2 regions of the Arthrobacter sp. lap29 genome follow, and region 2 is predicted to be linked to the other one. Evidence: riboswitches for the same ligand, from Rfam matches in the RefSeq annotation. Region 2 holds a riboswitch; the other holds the start of a gene.
The links. Region 2 has a riboswitch for thiamine pyrophosphate ahead of thiO (glycine oxidase ThiO). Riboswitches for the same ligand answer to the same signal wherever they lie in the genome.
Positions count from the first base shown of each region.

Region 1: another riboswitch for thiamine pyrophosphate. It lies ahead of RY113_RS06170 (ECF transporter S component); the one in region 2 lies ahead of thiO (glycine oxidase ThiO).

Region 1 covers NZ_JAUCEK010000003.1:133,876-141,653, forward strand. Annotated here, with positions in the region: gene RY113_RS06165 (beta-N-acetylglucosaminidase domain-containing protein) at 1-2,845, shown strand, start outside; TPP riboswitch at 2,988-3,107, shown strand; gene RY113_RS06170 (ECF transporter S component) at 3,154-3,786, shown strand; gene RY113_RS06175 (ATP-binding cassette domain-containing protein) at 3,789-5,327, shown strand; gene RY113_RS06180 (energy-coupling factor transporter transmembrane protein EcfT) at 5,324-6,118, shown strand; gene RY113_RS06185 (L-lactate dehydrogenase) at 6,238-7,191, shown strand; gene RY113_RS06190 (UDP-N-acetylglucosamine 1-carboxyvinyltransferase) at 7,458-7,778, shown strand, end outside.
Region 2 covers NZ_JAUCEK010000001.1:117,242-125,019, reverse strand. Annotated here, with positions in the region: gene RY113_RS00575 (thiazole synthase) at 1-610, opposite strand, end outside; gene thiS (sulfur carrier protein ThiS) at 660-899, opposite strand; gene thiO (glycine oxidase ThiO) at 908-2,221, opposite strand; TPP riboswitch at 2,216-2,341, opposite strand; gene thiE (thiamine phosphate synthase) at 2,356-3,033, shown strand; gene RY113_RS00555 (MarR family transcriptional regulator) at 3,205-3,711, opposite strand; gene RY113_RS00550 (FUSC family protein) at 3,785-5,272, shown strand; gene RY113_RS00545 (LLM class flavin-dependent oxidoreductase) at 5,321-6,304, opposite strand; gene RY113_RS00540 (DUF2809 domain-containing protein) at 6,381-6,794, opposite strand; gene RY113_RS00535 (MMPL family transporter) at 7,042-7,778, shown strand, end outside.

The DNA of each region.
Region 1 (7,778 bases), on a different contig from region 2:
GAAGCTGCTAGCGGAAGTAATTACCGCTGCCGGTGGTACCGCCACCTTTGTCAGCGGTGTGGGCACCACCGGCGCCACAGTCTTCCTTGGCACCGTTGCGGACAACCCGGCTGTATCCACCGCGCTCACGGCCGTGGGATCCGGCAGCGCAGCTGGACTGGATGCTGACGGATATGTCATCGCCACCGGAACCGTCAGCGGCAAGCCTGCGCTGGTACTTAACGGCACCGATGCCACAGGTACTTTCTACGCCGTGCAGAGCCTGAGTCAGGTTGTTGCCAACGGTGTGGCGCCAGCCATGACGGTCAAGGACTGGCCGTTGATGTCCATCCGTGGCGGCATTGAGGGCTTCTATGGCATCCCGTGGTCTCATCAGGCCCGCCTGGATCAGTTTGATTTCTACGGCAAGCACAAGATGAACACTTACATCTACACGCCCAAGGACGATAATTACCTGCGTGCCAAGTGGCGTGATTTGTACCCGCAGGCGCAGCTGAACGATTTGAAAGAACTCGTGGATGAGGCCAATGCCAACCACGTTAATTTCACTTTTGCACTCTCACCGGGCAATGACGTCTGCTACTCCGACGATCAGGATTTCGCCGCCACCGTGGCCAAATTTGATCAGCTGCGCGCAATCGGTGTCAGCAGCTTCTACATTGCGCTCGATGACATCAACCCGTACCTGAACTGTGCCGCGGACAAGGCAAAATTCACCTTGCCGGGATTCCGTTCACTTGCCCAGGGCCAGGGGTTCTATTTGAACCGGATCGTCAAGGACTACATTAACGTCCATGGGCTGGCACCGTTGCAGACAGTGCCCACCAACTATGCCGGTTCCGGTCCAGACCCTTACAAGGGTGAGTTTGGTCTGCAGACGGATGATTCGATCCGTATTCAGTGGACCGGTGAAGGCGTCTTCTCCAACACCATTACGGAAGCTTCAGTAACCAAGGCGGTGACTTCCTACAACGCCGAGCATTTCTACATCTGGGACAACCTGCCCGTGAATGATGGACAGCGCGGACGCCTGTTCCTGAACCCGCTGGAGGGCCGCGACGCCAACCTGTACAAACACATTGACGGCATCACTTCCAACCCGATGATCGAACCGTATTCTTCGATGATCGCCCTGGCCGGGTTCGGCGACTACTCCTGGAACGGCCCCCAGTATGTGCCCGCAACAACACAATCCTCCATTATCAGTGAGCTTGCCGGCCCCAATGAGGCCATCAGGGCGTCTCTGGAAACCTTCGTGGACCTGAACCAGAGCTGGAAGCCCTACCGTCCGGAATCCAAAACGGCGCCGGCCCTGAGCGCAGACATCGCAACCTTCTGGACAGCTTTCGACGCCGGAAACACGGCCGGAATGGCACCGTTGAAGGCTCGTTTGGCCACCATTGCAGCAGGCCCGGAAACCTTGCCTGACATGGCCATGACAGGCTTCTACGATGATTCCAAGCCGTGGATTGACGCCGCAGCACACTGGGCCACGGCCATGGAGAAGCAAATCAGCATGCTGGAGGCCATTAAGGCGGGAAATGGCGTAGCCGCCACGGATGGTGCGCTTGCAGCCAATGGAGATATTGCTCTGGCCAAGGCGGCCACCGTGCCCGATGTTGGGCCGAACAACATTGGCATCACGCCTAACGTCATTGTTCCTTCGGTGGGAGATGGACTCTTTGAAATCTTTAGCAAAGAGGCACAGGGACGGTACAACACCTGGCTGAACCTGAGCCCCGTGGCAGCGTCCAGCTACTTCCCCGCAACGGCTACTTCCTCACTTCCCACCTACCAAAGCAACGCGCTCACACGCATGGTTGACGGCGATCCCAGCACTCTTTGGTGGTCCAGTGCACCTCCCGTGAACGGTTCCACCGTCACCATTGACTTAGGCGCCGTGAAGACGGTGGGCAAGGTGCTGATCCAGCAGGCCGATTCCGACACCAATAACGGTGACATGTTCTACCACGCACGGGTGGAGTATTCGGCGGACAATGCCACCTGGACACAGGCCGGAGTGTTTGAGAGCAAGCCGCGCATTGAGCAGAACTTTGATACTCCTGTAAGCGCACGGTACATCCGTCTGGTGTCCACGGGCACCAACCCGGGTGGCCAGTGGGTGAAGATCCGCGAGTTCCAGGCCCTGGAAGCAAATGAACGGCTGGCCAGCAACCTGCCGGGCGCAAATGGTACTGGTGCGCAGAGTGCCTTTGACGCAACCATTGCCACAGCCTTCGAGCCTGCCCAGGCCCCGGTAGAGGGTTCATACCTCTCCAATACCCTGGATGCACCGGCCGCCATGAAGTCAGCCGTTGTGGTGGGCCATGTGGCAGGGGACCTGCAAGTTAAGGTCGACAGCGAATGGGTCACCGTGGGTGCCTTGGATCCGAAACGCAGTTTCCAGGAAGCTGTTCTGGAGCAGGAAAGCATTGAGGGTATCCGCATCCTATTCACTCCGGGCGCAGCAGCCATGGGTGAGCAGACCTTGGCCGTTTATGAGCTTGGTTTGCGCGCCACCGGTCCTGTGGCTGGCGGCCCGTACATTGGTGAGGAAGTGGTGGAACCGACTCCGACGGCCACGGCGACCCCGACTCCGACGGCCACGGTTACTCCGACCGAATCGGCCACCGCCAGTACCGCACCCAGTGACACCCCGTCACCGAGTGCCTCGCCCACGAAGGACGGTTCAACCACACCTTCCGCCAGTGCCAGCGCCACGGCAGGTGCCGGTGATGACCTCGCCAGCACCGGGTTCAACCTCGGTGCAGCAGGTGGGATCGCTGTGATTCTCATGCTCGGTGGGTTGATCATGGCTAGCCGACGCAAGGTGCGCCAGCACTAGCAACAGCAAAAACTGAAAAAGGTTCCATCAAGTACTGCAGGCCTCCATCTCACGGTGGGCGTCTGCAGTACTTTTTTCATGACGCATTTCTTTCCACGCATTGGCTACCGGGTGTGAGCGGGGGTAAGCTGAAGCCGCAATTCAAACACGACAGGGGAGCGTGCACCCATTTATCGGGTGTCGGCGCTGAGAGTGCGGTTCGCCGCAGACCCTCGAACCTGCTCCGGCTAGTACCGGCGAAGGGAGTCGAGTTCTCTTCGGCTGCGCGGAAAGACCGCTGCAGCCGCCCCTCCTGAAAAGGAGGAAACATGAGTAAGTCAGTTACGGGCACGTCCGCCCCGAAAAACACGCAACAAAAGAACAAAAGCACCTGGCGGGTTGTCGACATTGTTGTCGTCTCGGTTCTGGGTGTTGCCGTTGGCGTTATCTTTTGGCTCTGGTCCGCCGGCTACGGTTTCATCGCAGCCTTCACCGTAGCCTTCCCACCCGTTGGTGCACTTTACGTTGGCGGCTGGCTGATTGCCGGCGTGCTGGGTGCCTTAGTGGTCCGCAAACCGGGCGCGGCGTTATATTGCGAATTGATCGCCGCCACCGTTGAAGGACTGCTGGGAACCCACTTCGGGTTCACGGTGCTGCTCTCAGGCTTGATTCAAGGCCTAGGCGCCGAGCTGGCCTTCGCCGTATTCCGTTACCGCAAATTCAATCTTCCCGTTGCCATCTTGGCCGGAACCTTGGCCGGCTTGGCGCTGGGCGTCTATGAAAACCTTATCTACAACGTGGCCTGGGCCTTGGAATGGAAGCTCGTCTACGCGGTGCTGGCCATGGTCTCCGGTGCTCTCATTGCGGGGGTAATTTCTTGGCTGGCCGTGCGCGGGTTGGCACGCACAGGCGCGCTGGCGAACCTGCCCTCACGTGGGGCCGCCACCGAAAAGGCAATCTAGTCATGGCCATCGTGCAGAACCGCGGTGCACCAGTACAGGTCTCTGTCAGGGGGTGGGGCTGGCAGCATTCGGGCCGGAACAACCAAGCCCTCCACGGCCTGGATTTGGAAATCTCCCCGGGTGAACGCGTACTGCTGCTGGGCCCTTCGGGTGCCGGAAAATCAACCTTGCTGCACGCCCTAGCCGGTGTGCTCGGGGATGACGAGGACGCCAATGAGATGGGTGAGCTGCTCATTGACGGGCGCCCTGTGCACGAATCGCGCGGCCGTACCGGGCTCATGCAGCAGGACCCTGATGCTCAGGTGGTGCTCTCACGCATTGGTGACGACGTTGCCTTCGGCGCTGAAAACCTTGCCGTGCCGCGCGAGGAAATTTGGCGCCGCGTCCCGGCTGCCTTGGAGTCGGTGGGCCTGAACCTGCCACTGGACCACTCCAGCTCCGCACTCTCCGGCGGGCAGAAGCAGCGCCTGGGACTAGCCGGTATTTTGGCCATGCGGCCCGGCCTGCTGCTGCTCGATGAGCCCACCGCCAACCTGGATCCGGCCGGTGTGGTGGAGGTCCGTGACGCCGTGCGCCGCAGCCTCGATGAAACCGGGGCCACCCTGGTTGTGGTGGAGCACCGCGTCTCCGTCTGGCTGGAGGTGGTGGACAGGATAGTGGTGTTGGCTCCGGCCGCCCTGGGAGAGCCCGGTGGCGTGCTGTTCGACGGTCCTCCCGCCACGGTTCTTGCCCAGAGCCGGGACTTACTGGCCAAGGCTGGTATTTGGGTTCCTGGCCACGTCCCGGAAGTCCGTGCCCGCATCACCAACCCGTCCGACGCCGGACGCCCCCTGCTGCTAGAGGCGGAGGCTTTGGCGCTCTCCCGCACCAAGGGACGCAAGCGCCGCCCGGTGGTGCCGGCAGCCGTGGTGCCTTCAGTGCAGGTGCGGGCCGGGCATGCGCTGAGTGTGACCGGGCTCAATGGATCCGGAAAGTCAACGCTCGCACTGACCCTGGCCGGACTGCTGGCCCCAGTGAGTGGCCACTTGGCTGCGCTGGAACCCTTGGCGCGCGGTGCCGGGCCCGAGCCGCTGAAATGGCGTGGACGGGATTTGATCAGCCGGATTGGCACCGTCTTTCAGGAACCCGAGCACCAATTTGTTGCTGGTACTGTCCGGGATGAGCTGTTGTTTGCGCCGAGGCTGCTAGGCCGTGGCGAGGATACCGTGGATGAACTACTGGTGCGCCTGCGGCTGGAACACTTAGCGGACGCCAACCCGTTCACACTTTCGGGTGGGGAGAAGCGGCGGCTGTCAGTGGCAACAGTGCTGGCGGCGAGCCCACAACTCCTGGTCTTGGACGAGCCTACGTTTGGACAGGACGCGAACACGTGGGCCGAGCTGGCCTCCTTGTTAACGGAGCTGCTGGATGCAGGCACGGCCGTGGTGTCGGTGACGCATGACGCCGCGTTCAGCGCAGTGCTCGGTGGGGACCGGCTGGTCTTGGGCGCACCAGCGGACCTTGCCGGAGCGCAGGCGGCTGCAAGGATGGCGCAGCGATGAGCGTTGACATTATTGCTACACCGCGGTCCACCGCACTGCTGGCCCGGGCCAACCCGTTGGCGAAGCTCGGAGCCGGAATGGCCCTGACCGTGGTGTTGCTGGTGAGTGTGGACTGGGTCTCTGCCACGGTGGCACTCGTACTCGAATGCATACTTCTGCCGCTGGCTGGATTGAGCCTGCGAATGCTACTGACCCGCGGCTGGCCCATCCTGCTGGCTTCCCTGGTGGGTGGCTACGGAACAGCTCTTTTGGCGCCCAAGACCGGTGAACTGCTGCTGGCCTTGGGCCCGGTCACCTTCAGCACCGGATCCCTGGAGGCTGGCGTGGCTATCGCCTTGCGTGGTCTGGCGATTGCCCTGCCTGGGATCATCGTACTGGCCTCCACCGACCCCACTGATTTGGCCGATGCGCTGGCCCAAAAGCTGCGCCTGCCCCATCGCTTTGTACTGGGCGCGCTCGCAGCGATGCGCCTAGTGGGGTTGCTTGTGGCCGAATGGCAAACGTTGGGGATGGCACGCCGCGCACGTGGTGTGGGCGGCGCTTCCGGGCTGTTCAGCCGGTTAAAGGCGCAACTGGGACAGGCCATGGCGTTGCTGGTGCAGGCTGTTCGGCGGGCATCGCGGTTGGCAGTGACCATGGAGGCGAAGGGCTTCGGTACGGGTGAGCGGACCTGGGCCCGTGAATCGACCTTTAGCCATATCGACATCGCGGTGGTGGCCACAGGATTGGTGATCGCCGGCGTGTCAGTGAGCGCCGCCGTCGTACTGGGCACCTGGAATCCAGTGTTCTGATAGTTCCGGCTTTAACGCACCGTTCCCCGCGGCGTGCACGCGGGGAACGGGATTTGCGCTCTGGCTGAAGTGCTAGGACATAATCCGTGTCTGGCCGGCTGGGCGGGGATACTGGGAGCATGACTATCCCTCGCAGTACCAAACTGACCATTGTTGGCGCCGGCAGTGTCGGGACCTCACTGGCCTACGCCGCCCTGATCCGTGGATCCGCCCGCGAGGTGGTGCTCTATGACATTGCCACGGCCAAAGTTGATGCCGAAGTTTTGGATTTGGCCCACGGCACGCCCTTTACCGGATCCTCACGAATCACCGGCGGCAGTGACATAAATTTGGTGGCCGATTCGGACGTCATCGTCATCACTGCGGGGGCCAAGCAGGAACCGGGGCAGACCCGGCTGCAGCTGGCTGAGGTCAATGTGGGCATCCTGGAAAAGATGCTGCCGCCCATGGTGGCGCTGGCGCCCAACGCCGTTTTCATCCTTGTCACAAACCCGTGCGATGTGCTCACCGCTGTAGCGGAACGCATCACCAACCTGCCTCCCGGGCGGATTTTCAGCTCCGGGACGGTGCTGGACTCCTCCCGGTTGCGCTGGATCGTAGCCGAGGCGGCGGCCGTTGCGCCGCAGAGCGTGCACGCGCTGATCATTGGCGAACACGGTGATACCGAATTTCCGTTGTGGTCCTCTGCCACTATTGGGCAGACTCCACTCTCGCAGTGGACTGATGGCGCTAAAGGCTTGCTCTTTCCCCGCGAACGGCTCGAAACCATCACTCATGACGTGGTCCACGCCGCCTACAAGGTCATTGCCGGAAAGGGTGCCACGAACTACGCCATAGGGCTTTCCGGTGCCCGCATCGTGGAGGCTGTGTTGCAAAATGAACGCAGTATTCTGCCTGTCTCCAGCGTCCTCCACGGCTACCGCGGTATTGATGGTGTGGCCCTGAGCGTGCCCTCAGTTGTTGGAGCTGGTGGAGTGCAGCGGGTCTTGGACACCCATCTGGATGAGCGCGAGGCAGAACAGCTCCAGCACTCGGCGGAAACCTTGGCCGCAAGCATCGCGCTCTTTTCCTAGACCCCGTAATTTTCTGTGCCCGCTGCGGTTCAAGGGCGGCAGCGGGTCAATGTGGGCAAGTGTTTGGTTAAGCGTTGGGCGTGTAATGGGCGTTGTGTGGGGCAGCTGGCACAAGCCGGGGTACCGTAAAGGGAGAGCCTGCCAGCTTGGACTGGAGCGGCCTGGATTTATCGCATGCAACGGTTAATTTAGAGGTTTTTTGCCATAATTGACCATCAGGTCACATAATTCTCCTATAATATGCATCCTGTGATATAAAAGTTGTTATGACTCAAGTGGCTGCAGAAACCGTTGGCGTGTTGGTGCGAGACGCACGTAATGAAAAAGGTTGGACCCAAGGCGAACTGGCAACCCAGTTGGGGACAAGCCAGAGTGCTGTAGCCAGGATGGAACAGGGCAAACAGAACCTGAGCCTGAAAATGATCCAACGCATGGAAGCGCTCTTGGAGGCCAATCTGGTCAGCCTGGGGGCGGTCAGTAAGAACGAGGTCACCCATTTGCGCGTGCGCGGTGGGCGTGAACTCTCCGGCAGCGTTGATGTGAACACCAGCAAGAATGCGGGAGTGGCCCTGCTGTGCGCCAGTCTG
Region 2 (7,778 bases):
GGGAGGCATCGGAGGCGGTGCCAATTCCGGCGTCGAGCACCACGGGAACGGACGCGCGGGAAACAATCAGCTCAATATTATGCGGGTTCAAGATGCCCAGGCCGGTGCCGATGGGGGCACCCAGCGGCATGACGGCGGTGGCTCCAAGCTGCTCCAGGCGCAGCGCCAGAACCGGGTCATCGTTGGTGTAGGCGAACACCTTGAAGCCACGGTTGACAAGCTGCTCGGTGGCGTCGGCAAGTTCAAGGGCGTCGGGCAGCAAGGTGTGCTCGTCAGCGATGACCTCCAATTTCACCCAGTCGGTATCCAGGGCCTCACGCCCCAGTTCCGCTGTCATCACAGCTTCACGGGCCGTAAAGCAGCCGGCCGTGTTGGGCAGAATGCGAATGTTGTTCTCGAGCAGCAACTGGAACAAATTGGTGCCACCTCCCGCTGCCTCATCCACCGAGTAGCGGCGCATGGCCACGGTGGTCAGCTCGGTGCCGGAGGCGATGAGTGCGGCACCGAGTCCGGACAGGCTCGGAGCACCTCCGGTGCCCATAATGAGCCGGGAGTTCAGCGCAATCCCGTCAATTACCAGGGAATCGTTACGGGTCAGTGCTTCGGTCATGGCATTCACTTTTCGGTCTCGGACGGTCAATGATGTGTTGGCGGGGATCTTAGCCACCCTGTACTGCTGTGACAATTTCAAGTTCGTCCTCGTGTTCCACGGCAGTGGCGGACCACTGGCTGCGAGGCACAATGCCTGAGTTGCGGGCAACGGCAACACCAAGCCGGCCGCCGTCGGCAGCCTGTCCCGAGGCGAGCAGCGCCCTGCCGGTGGTGGCCGTGACAAGGTCCGCAACTGTGGTCCCGGCGGGGTGGGTTTCCGTGGTGCCATTGAGTTGAATGGTGAACATGGTTGCTCCTACGCGGTTGGGCCGGCGGGGCCGGCAAGCGGTATCGAGGTTGGGCCGGCGGTGCTGGCGGTGCCAGCGGTGAGTGACGGAGAAAAACGGTCGGGGCGGAAATGCGTCCACGCCAGGTCCGTGATGTCCCCCAACAGCTGGCGGACTATCAGCGCGGCGATGGGGGTCAGCAACACACCGTGCCGGAAGAAGCCCGTGGCAATGATGAGACCGGTGATGTCCCGCCCGGTTGCTCCCAAAACCCGTCCCAGCAGCGGGGCGTTATCCGGGGTTCCGGGACGGGCACGGGCGGTGCATTCGAGCAGTTCAAGCTCGGCCACGGCGGGCAGCAACACCTGGGCATCGCGCAGTAGCTGGTGTACTCCCCCGGCGCTGACACCGGCGTTGGCGTCTTCGCGGCTTGTTGCCCCAATCACTACGGTGCCGTCTTCGCGCGGCACAATGTAGACAGGCACCCCGCGCACCAGCCCACGGATGGTGGCGGTGGTCAGCGGGAGCAGATGCTCCGGCACGCGCAGCCGCAAAACGTCCCCATACACTGGACGAACCGGCAGCTTCAGCCCCTCGGGCAGGCCGGCCAGTTGCGGGGCGCCAAGGGCATTGGCCACCACCACTTCCTTGGCGTGGATTTCGCGCCCGTCAGCTAGCAGCACTCCGGTCACACACGAGTGGCTATCCGCCGGATCCTTGTGGAGAAGTCCGACGGCGGTCTCCGCCACGAACGCTGGTGCCGGCACGTTTGTTTCGGTGCCTTCTGAGACGGCGCCCCGGGCCCCTGAAGCGTTTTCCAGTGCCATGCGAAGCGCGGTGGCCATGGCACGCGGGTCAACTTGGTGGTCCTGTTTCATCAGGTAGGCGCAGGAGATGTGTGGGCCGACGAGTGGTTCCAGGGCCCGGGCCTCGCGGATGGAAAGCTGTTCCGAGTCCAGCCCATACTGTTTTTGAACCTCGTGCAGGTCAGCCAGTGCCTGCCGGTCAGCTGGGTCCCCGCCCAGAACCAGGGTGGGCGAAACGTTGAAGCCAGTCCCCCGCGCAGCTTCCGCCTCAGCGGCACTCAAGCTAACAGGCAGCGAAGCCACGAACTCGGGCCAGCGTGCGGCCGAGGCGAGTGTCAGCGCCAGTAGTTCTTCTTCTTGGTAATGGAGTTCGCTGACCGGGGCCAGCATACCGGCGGCGGCAAAGGTTGCACCAGTGGCGGGGGCAGGATCAATCACTGTGACGGTGTGGCCCGCGCGTTGGGCTTCCCAGGCGATGCCTAGGCCCACAATTCCGCCGCCAATGACGGCTACGTCGGTGCTTAAAATATCGGCCACAATGCCTTCCTTCCCTACGCCGGCATGACCCGGATCAGGTTCCACGCCCGCTGGGGGCGTATTTCGGTCGGCGCATTAGGCGCCCTCTCAGCCAGCTTCACTGGCTCCCGCGGTACTGCACTAGTCTATGAGACATGAGCCATATTTCTGCCATCCATGACGGCGCCCCCGCCCACACCGTTGCCTCGATCCAGAGCGCCCAACTGTATTTGTGCACGGATTCCCGCGCCAAACAGGGGGATTTTGCCGATTTTCTGCGGGCCGCCTTTGCTGGCGGTGTTGATATTATCCAGCTGCGCGATAAAACCATTGAGGCAGCAGAAGAGCTTGAATTGCTGGCCGTGTTGCGTTCTGTTGCACAGGAATGCGGCAAGTTGTGGGCTGTCAATGACCGGGCGGACATCGCTTCGCTCAGTGGCGCACCCGTGTTCCACATTGGTCAAAAGGATTTGCCGCTGCCTGCCGCCCGCACACTTCTGGGGCCGGTCTCGATGGGCCTTTCCAGCCACGACCCCGCCCAGGTTTCGGCAGCCGCGAAGCATCCCTACGCCGACTACTTCTGTGTGGGACCTCTCTGGGCCACCCCCACCAAGCCGGGCCGTGCCGCCGTCGGGCTTTCCCTGGTGGAGCACGCCGCATCGCTGAACACCACCAAGCCGTGGTTCGCCATTGGCGGGGTTGAGCTGTCCAATGTGGAGCAAGTGGTGGCGGCGGGCGCGTCCCGGATTGTTGTTGTCCGCGCCATCACCGAAGCACAAGATCCGACGGCGGCCGCCCAGGCCCTGCTATCCCGGCTGCCTGCGCTGGGCTAATTCGCGCCACAAGAATTGCGAGGATTGCCAGTCCCTTTGGCTTGGAATACGGGTCGGTGAGTGTGGCTGGTGTGCAGCTGTGCCCGGCAATCGACGCTACCGGCCCGGGTGGGCTACTGCCGCGGAGGACACAATCCGATGGTGGCGCAACGAGGTGTGGCGTTACGAGGCCTAGCTGGAAGACTCTGCGGCTAAGGCGACTTTACGCAGCAGCGTGGCCAGCTTTGCCTGTTCGCTCGCGCTCAGACCGGAGAGCATCTGGCGATCCCGCTCCAGAAAGCGCGGAAATTCCCGATCCACCAACTCCTGCCCCTGAACCGTCAACCGCAGGAGCACCACCCGGCCGTCATGCTCCCAGGGGAGGCGCTCGATCAGTCCGCGTCTGGCCAGCCGGTCGGCATTTTTGGTGGTGGAGGCGCCGCTGAGCATTGTCGAGGCAGTCACCTCACTGGCACGCAAGGGGGCACCGCTGCGGGCCAGGGTGCACAGGACATCGAACTCTGCCCGGGTCAGCCCTTCGTGAACCAAATGACGCTCCGCGCGGTGGTTAGCCAAGGCACCAATCCTGGTAATCCGCCCCATCACCTCAATACTGGCCACATCCAGGTCCGGCCGCACTTGTGCCCAGCCCTTCCGCGCCCTGTCAACGAAGTCACCCGACTCTGCATGTACACTCATGGATCCAGTCTAGAGACTACTCTCACATCATTCACATCTATTTTACTAGTAAAATAGATTGTAGTATGGAAAGATGATCATGACCTCCCGGCTTCGCCACTGTGGCACGGCCCTGGCCCACTCTGTGGCTCCCCGCACCTGGTACAAGTCCCTTGCCATCCACCCGGCCGACGCCATCTTTGCCCCGGCCATCAAGGTGGGCATTGCGGCGAGCCTGGTCTTGGTTGCCGGCGGGCTTATGGGCCAGCAACAACTGGCCGGGGTGGCCACTTTGGGCGCACTGACCAGCGCCTTCGGCCGCTACCAGCCCTACCGCCGGTTGGCTCCCATGCTGGGAATCGTGGCTGCAGCAATGCTGGTCACGGTCGGAATCGGCGCACTGCTCGGTGCCATGGGCGTCCCCATGGCGGCGCAAATCGCTGTGCTATCGCTCATTGCTGGCCTGGCCTCTCACATCTTTGCCGCCTTCCGGATCACCGGCCCGGGCGCCGTCATCATGGTCTTTGCCGCCGCTGCCGGCGCCGCCTACGCGAATAGCCTGGCCGGAGTTGCCCCCGTCGTGGCTGCATTGGGGATCGGCGCCGCCGTGGGGTGGCTCGCCGCAATGGCCCCTGTTCTGGTGAACCCGCTAGGGCCGGCCCGCCTTGCCGTTGCCCGGTCCATCACGGCCGTGGTGCGCCTGGCCACGCAGTTCCCCGCAGACGCGTCCCACGGCGGCACCCACCTTGGTGCCGCCCGCGCCGCCGTGCGCGGGGCCCGGGGATCGGTGGCGCTGAGCGCCAGCAGTAGCTTCGGTAGCGGCTCCGGCACAGTCCGGCCCGCAACCGTCCGGGCCCGGCAGCGCCGCCAAGACGCAGAAGCGTTGAACCTCATTCTGAACGAGGTTGAATCCGTCATTGCCACGGTGGGCCATGCCAGCAGCAAGTCGCTGGCCCTGGCATTACAAAGGCTCTGGGGGTACGAACACCAGTTGCGCACCCTACGTGGAAAGCCCTCGGCCGGGGCGAGGCCGGGCAGCTCCCCTGCCACTGGGCCGCAGGAGCCCCGTAATTTCTGGCGCACTGCCGGTGCGGGCCTGCGTTCCAGAGCCAGCACCAGCCAGGCCCTGCGCATGGCCGGCGCATCGGCACTATCCGGGTGGGCCGCCGTCGGGCTTGGCCTTGACCATCCGCTGTGGGCATCCATGGGTGCCGTGGCAGCGCTGCAGGGCCTGAACTACGGCCACACGGTGCAGCGCGGCATCCAGCGGTTGCTGGGAAATGTCATTGGGGCCGTGCTTGCGATAGCGCTGCTCTCGCTGTCGCTGAGTTTTTGGCCGTCGGTGGCGCTGGTTATTGTGTTCCAGGTGTTGGCTGAGCTGCTGGTGATGAAGAACTACACGCTGACCACCATTGCGGTGACCCCGATGGCGCTGATCATGACAGGGCTGGGCTCGCACCTGGGCCCGGCGGCCGCCTTCAGCCGGGTTGCCGATACCCTGGTGGGCGTGGTGATCGGAGTGCTGGTGGCCGCCGTGAGTATTCCACTGGCAGACCACCACCACCTGCCGAAGGTCCCCTGAGATGCTCCACTCCAGAGCCCACCGCTCCCGTTCAATACAGAAGTTTTCTCAGCTGCCCAGTTCCATGGCCTGTGCCAGCAGTTCAAAGCTGCGAATCCAGGCGGCACGGTCGGTGATCTGGGTGGCCACGATCAGCTCGTCGGCACCAGACTTCACGGCAAATTCGTCCAGGTAAGCGCGTGCCACATCAGTTGTTCCCACCGCGGAGTAGCGCATCATGTTCTCCACCTGCTGGCCCGCGGGCGATTCCAGCAACAGGTCTGATTCGGCGTCAGTGAAGGTGCGCCCGCCGCCAACCAAGGCACCCACGCGGCGGCGCCGGGCGGTCAGCTGCAGCGCGTCGGCCTCCTCTTGGGTGTCTGCGAGAATCGCATTCACGCCGATAATCACGTACGGCTCGGCCAGCGCGGCGGATGGCTTGAATTCGCGGCGGTAGATCCGCACAGCGTCTTCCAAGGCCTGCGGCGCAAAGTGCGATGCAAAGGAGTACGGCAACCCCAAGGCAGCGGCCAGCCGCGCACCAAAGAGTGAGGAACCCAGAATGTACAGCGGCACGTGCGTGTCCTTGCCTGGGTAGGCGTTAACGCCGGAGATCCGCGTTTGACCCTCAAAGTAGGCCTGCAGTTCCTGCACGTCCTGCGGGAAGGTGTCTGCCGCGGACGGGTCGCGGCGAAGTGCGCGCATGGTGTTCTGGTCGCTGCCGGGAGCCCGCCCCAGGCCAAGATCAATCCGTCCCGGGTGCAAGGTTTCCAGCGTGCCGAACTGTTCTGCGATCTGCAGCGGCGAGTGATTGGGCAGCATGATGCCGCCGGCGCCGAGGCGAATGGTTTTGGTATGGGCAGCCACATGGGCGATCAACACGCTTGTGGCCGAGGAAGCAATGGAAGGCATGTTGTGGTGTTCGGCAAACCAAATCCGCTTGTACCCCCAGCCTTCGGCCTTTTGTGCCAACGCCACGGATGCGCGGAAGCTTTCGCGGATGCCTTCCTCGCCAATGTGGGCGAGGTCAAGGATGGATACGGGCAGTGTCATGGGTGATGCCTTTCAACGAGGGTCTCCCTAGCGCCAACCTCAACTCTCCCCGGGATATTTCCCAGCGTGGCCGCTCTCACGCATCCACCACAGCTCTGGCACGGACTGCTCGGCGGGACGCCAAGACGTCAGCAGCGCAGACCGCCATGGCGCCCAGTGCATAAGCCACCAGATCCAGCGCTGAGAAGGTGGTTCCAAAGAGCAGCCGCGAGGGTGGAAAGCTCTGCGCTAGCTGCTGCGGGATCCCGGTGAGCTGGGACAGTTCAATCATGGCACTGAAGGCGAAAGCCGCCACTGCAAGCCAGTACTGCCGGGCCGCCGGGAAGATGAAGCCCACTAAAAGATAGATCAGAACGGTGTACAGAGCATCGGCCACCAAAGATGCCAGATCGCCTGCGATCAAAAAATGCACAGCCAGCCCCACCACCACGGTGGCAGCGGCTGCGGCGGCAAGGCCGGCGCGCCTCCCCACTAACCTGCGCTTATCCACTGACCGCAACGGCCTGGGTGGAACTGGCGCTAAGGAGGATGAATTTTTATGCGGGGACCGGGGTGGCTGAGGCAAGGGCATTCCCCGAGCCTACGGGACGGCACTTCGAGTGTTACTCATAGGCGGAAGTAACATATTTTTTTCACCTAGATATGGCTAACCAGACTACTTATTAGATAAACTAGCAATCGAGTGGTTCTCCGAACTATCTCCTCAACACCGCCTCCGGAGAGGGTTTGACTCCGCTATGATCACTGAAAATCGCCGCGATTGGCACCCCGCACGTTGGCTGAGGATCCTTCTCCCCGCAGTGTTGCTCATCATTTGGCTCGGCGCTGCGAGCTTTGGCGGGCCAACCTTTGGAAAACTGTCCTCGGTCTCCAGTAACGATCAGGCAGCGTTCCTGCCTGCGAGCGCCGAGTCCACTGAGGTCAATACTTGGCAACAGAAATTTACGGATTCTCAGGCCATTCCCGCTCTTATTGTCTTCGCCTCTGATTCAGCACTCAGCCCTGCCCAACTAGCCGATCTCTCTACGTTGGCACCGAAGTTTGCCGCGGTAAACGGCGTTCAGCTACCCGTATCCCCGGCCACTAGTTCTGTCACAGGACCCATCCCGTCCAAAGACGGCAAAGCTGTTCAATTCATTGTTCCTATCAGCGATACAAATGACGTCAATACCGTTGTTAGTGACCTTCGCGCTGTAGCGGCAACGGCAGCATCGCCCTCCTTGGCCGCTTACGTGACCGGCCCGGCTGGTCTCACCGCAGACCTGGTCAATGCCTTCGGCGGCATTGACGGCATTCTGCTCCTGGTAGCAGCAGGAGCTGTTTTCTTGATCCTGCTGCTGGTATACCGCTCAATTGTGTTGCCGTTCTTGGTCCTGTTGACCTCGATTTTTGCCTTGTCTGCCGCGATCCTCTTTGTCTATGCATTCGCTAGTTGGGGGTGGATCAAGCTCAGCGGGCAAAGCCAAGGCATTCT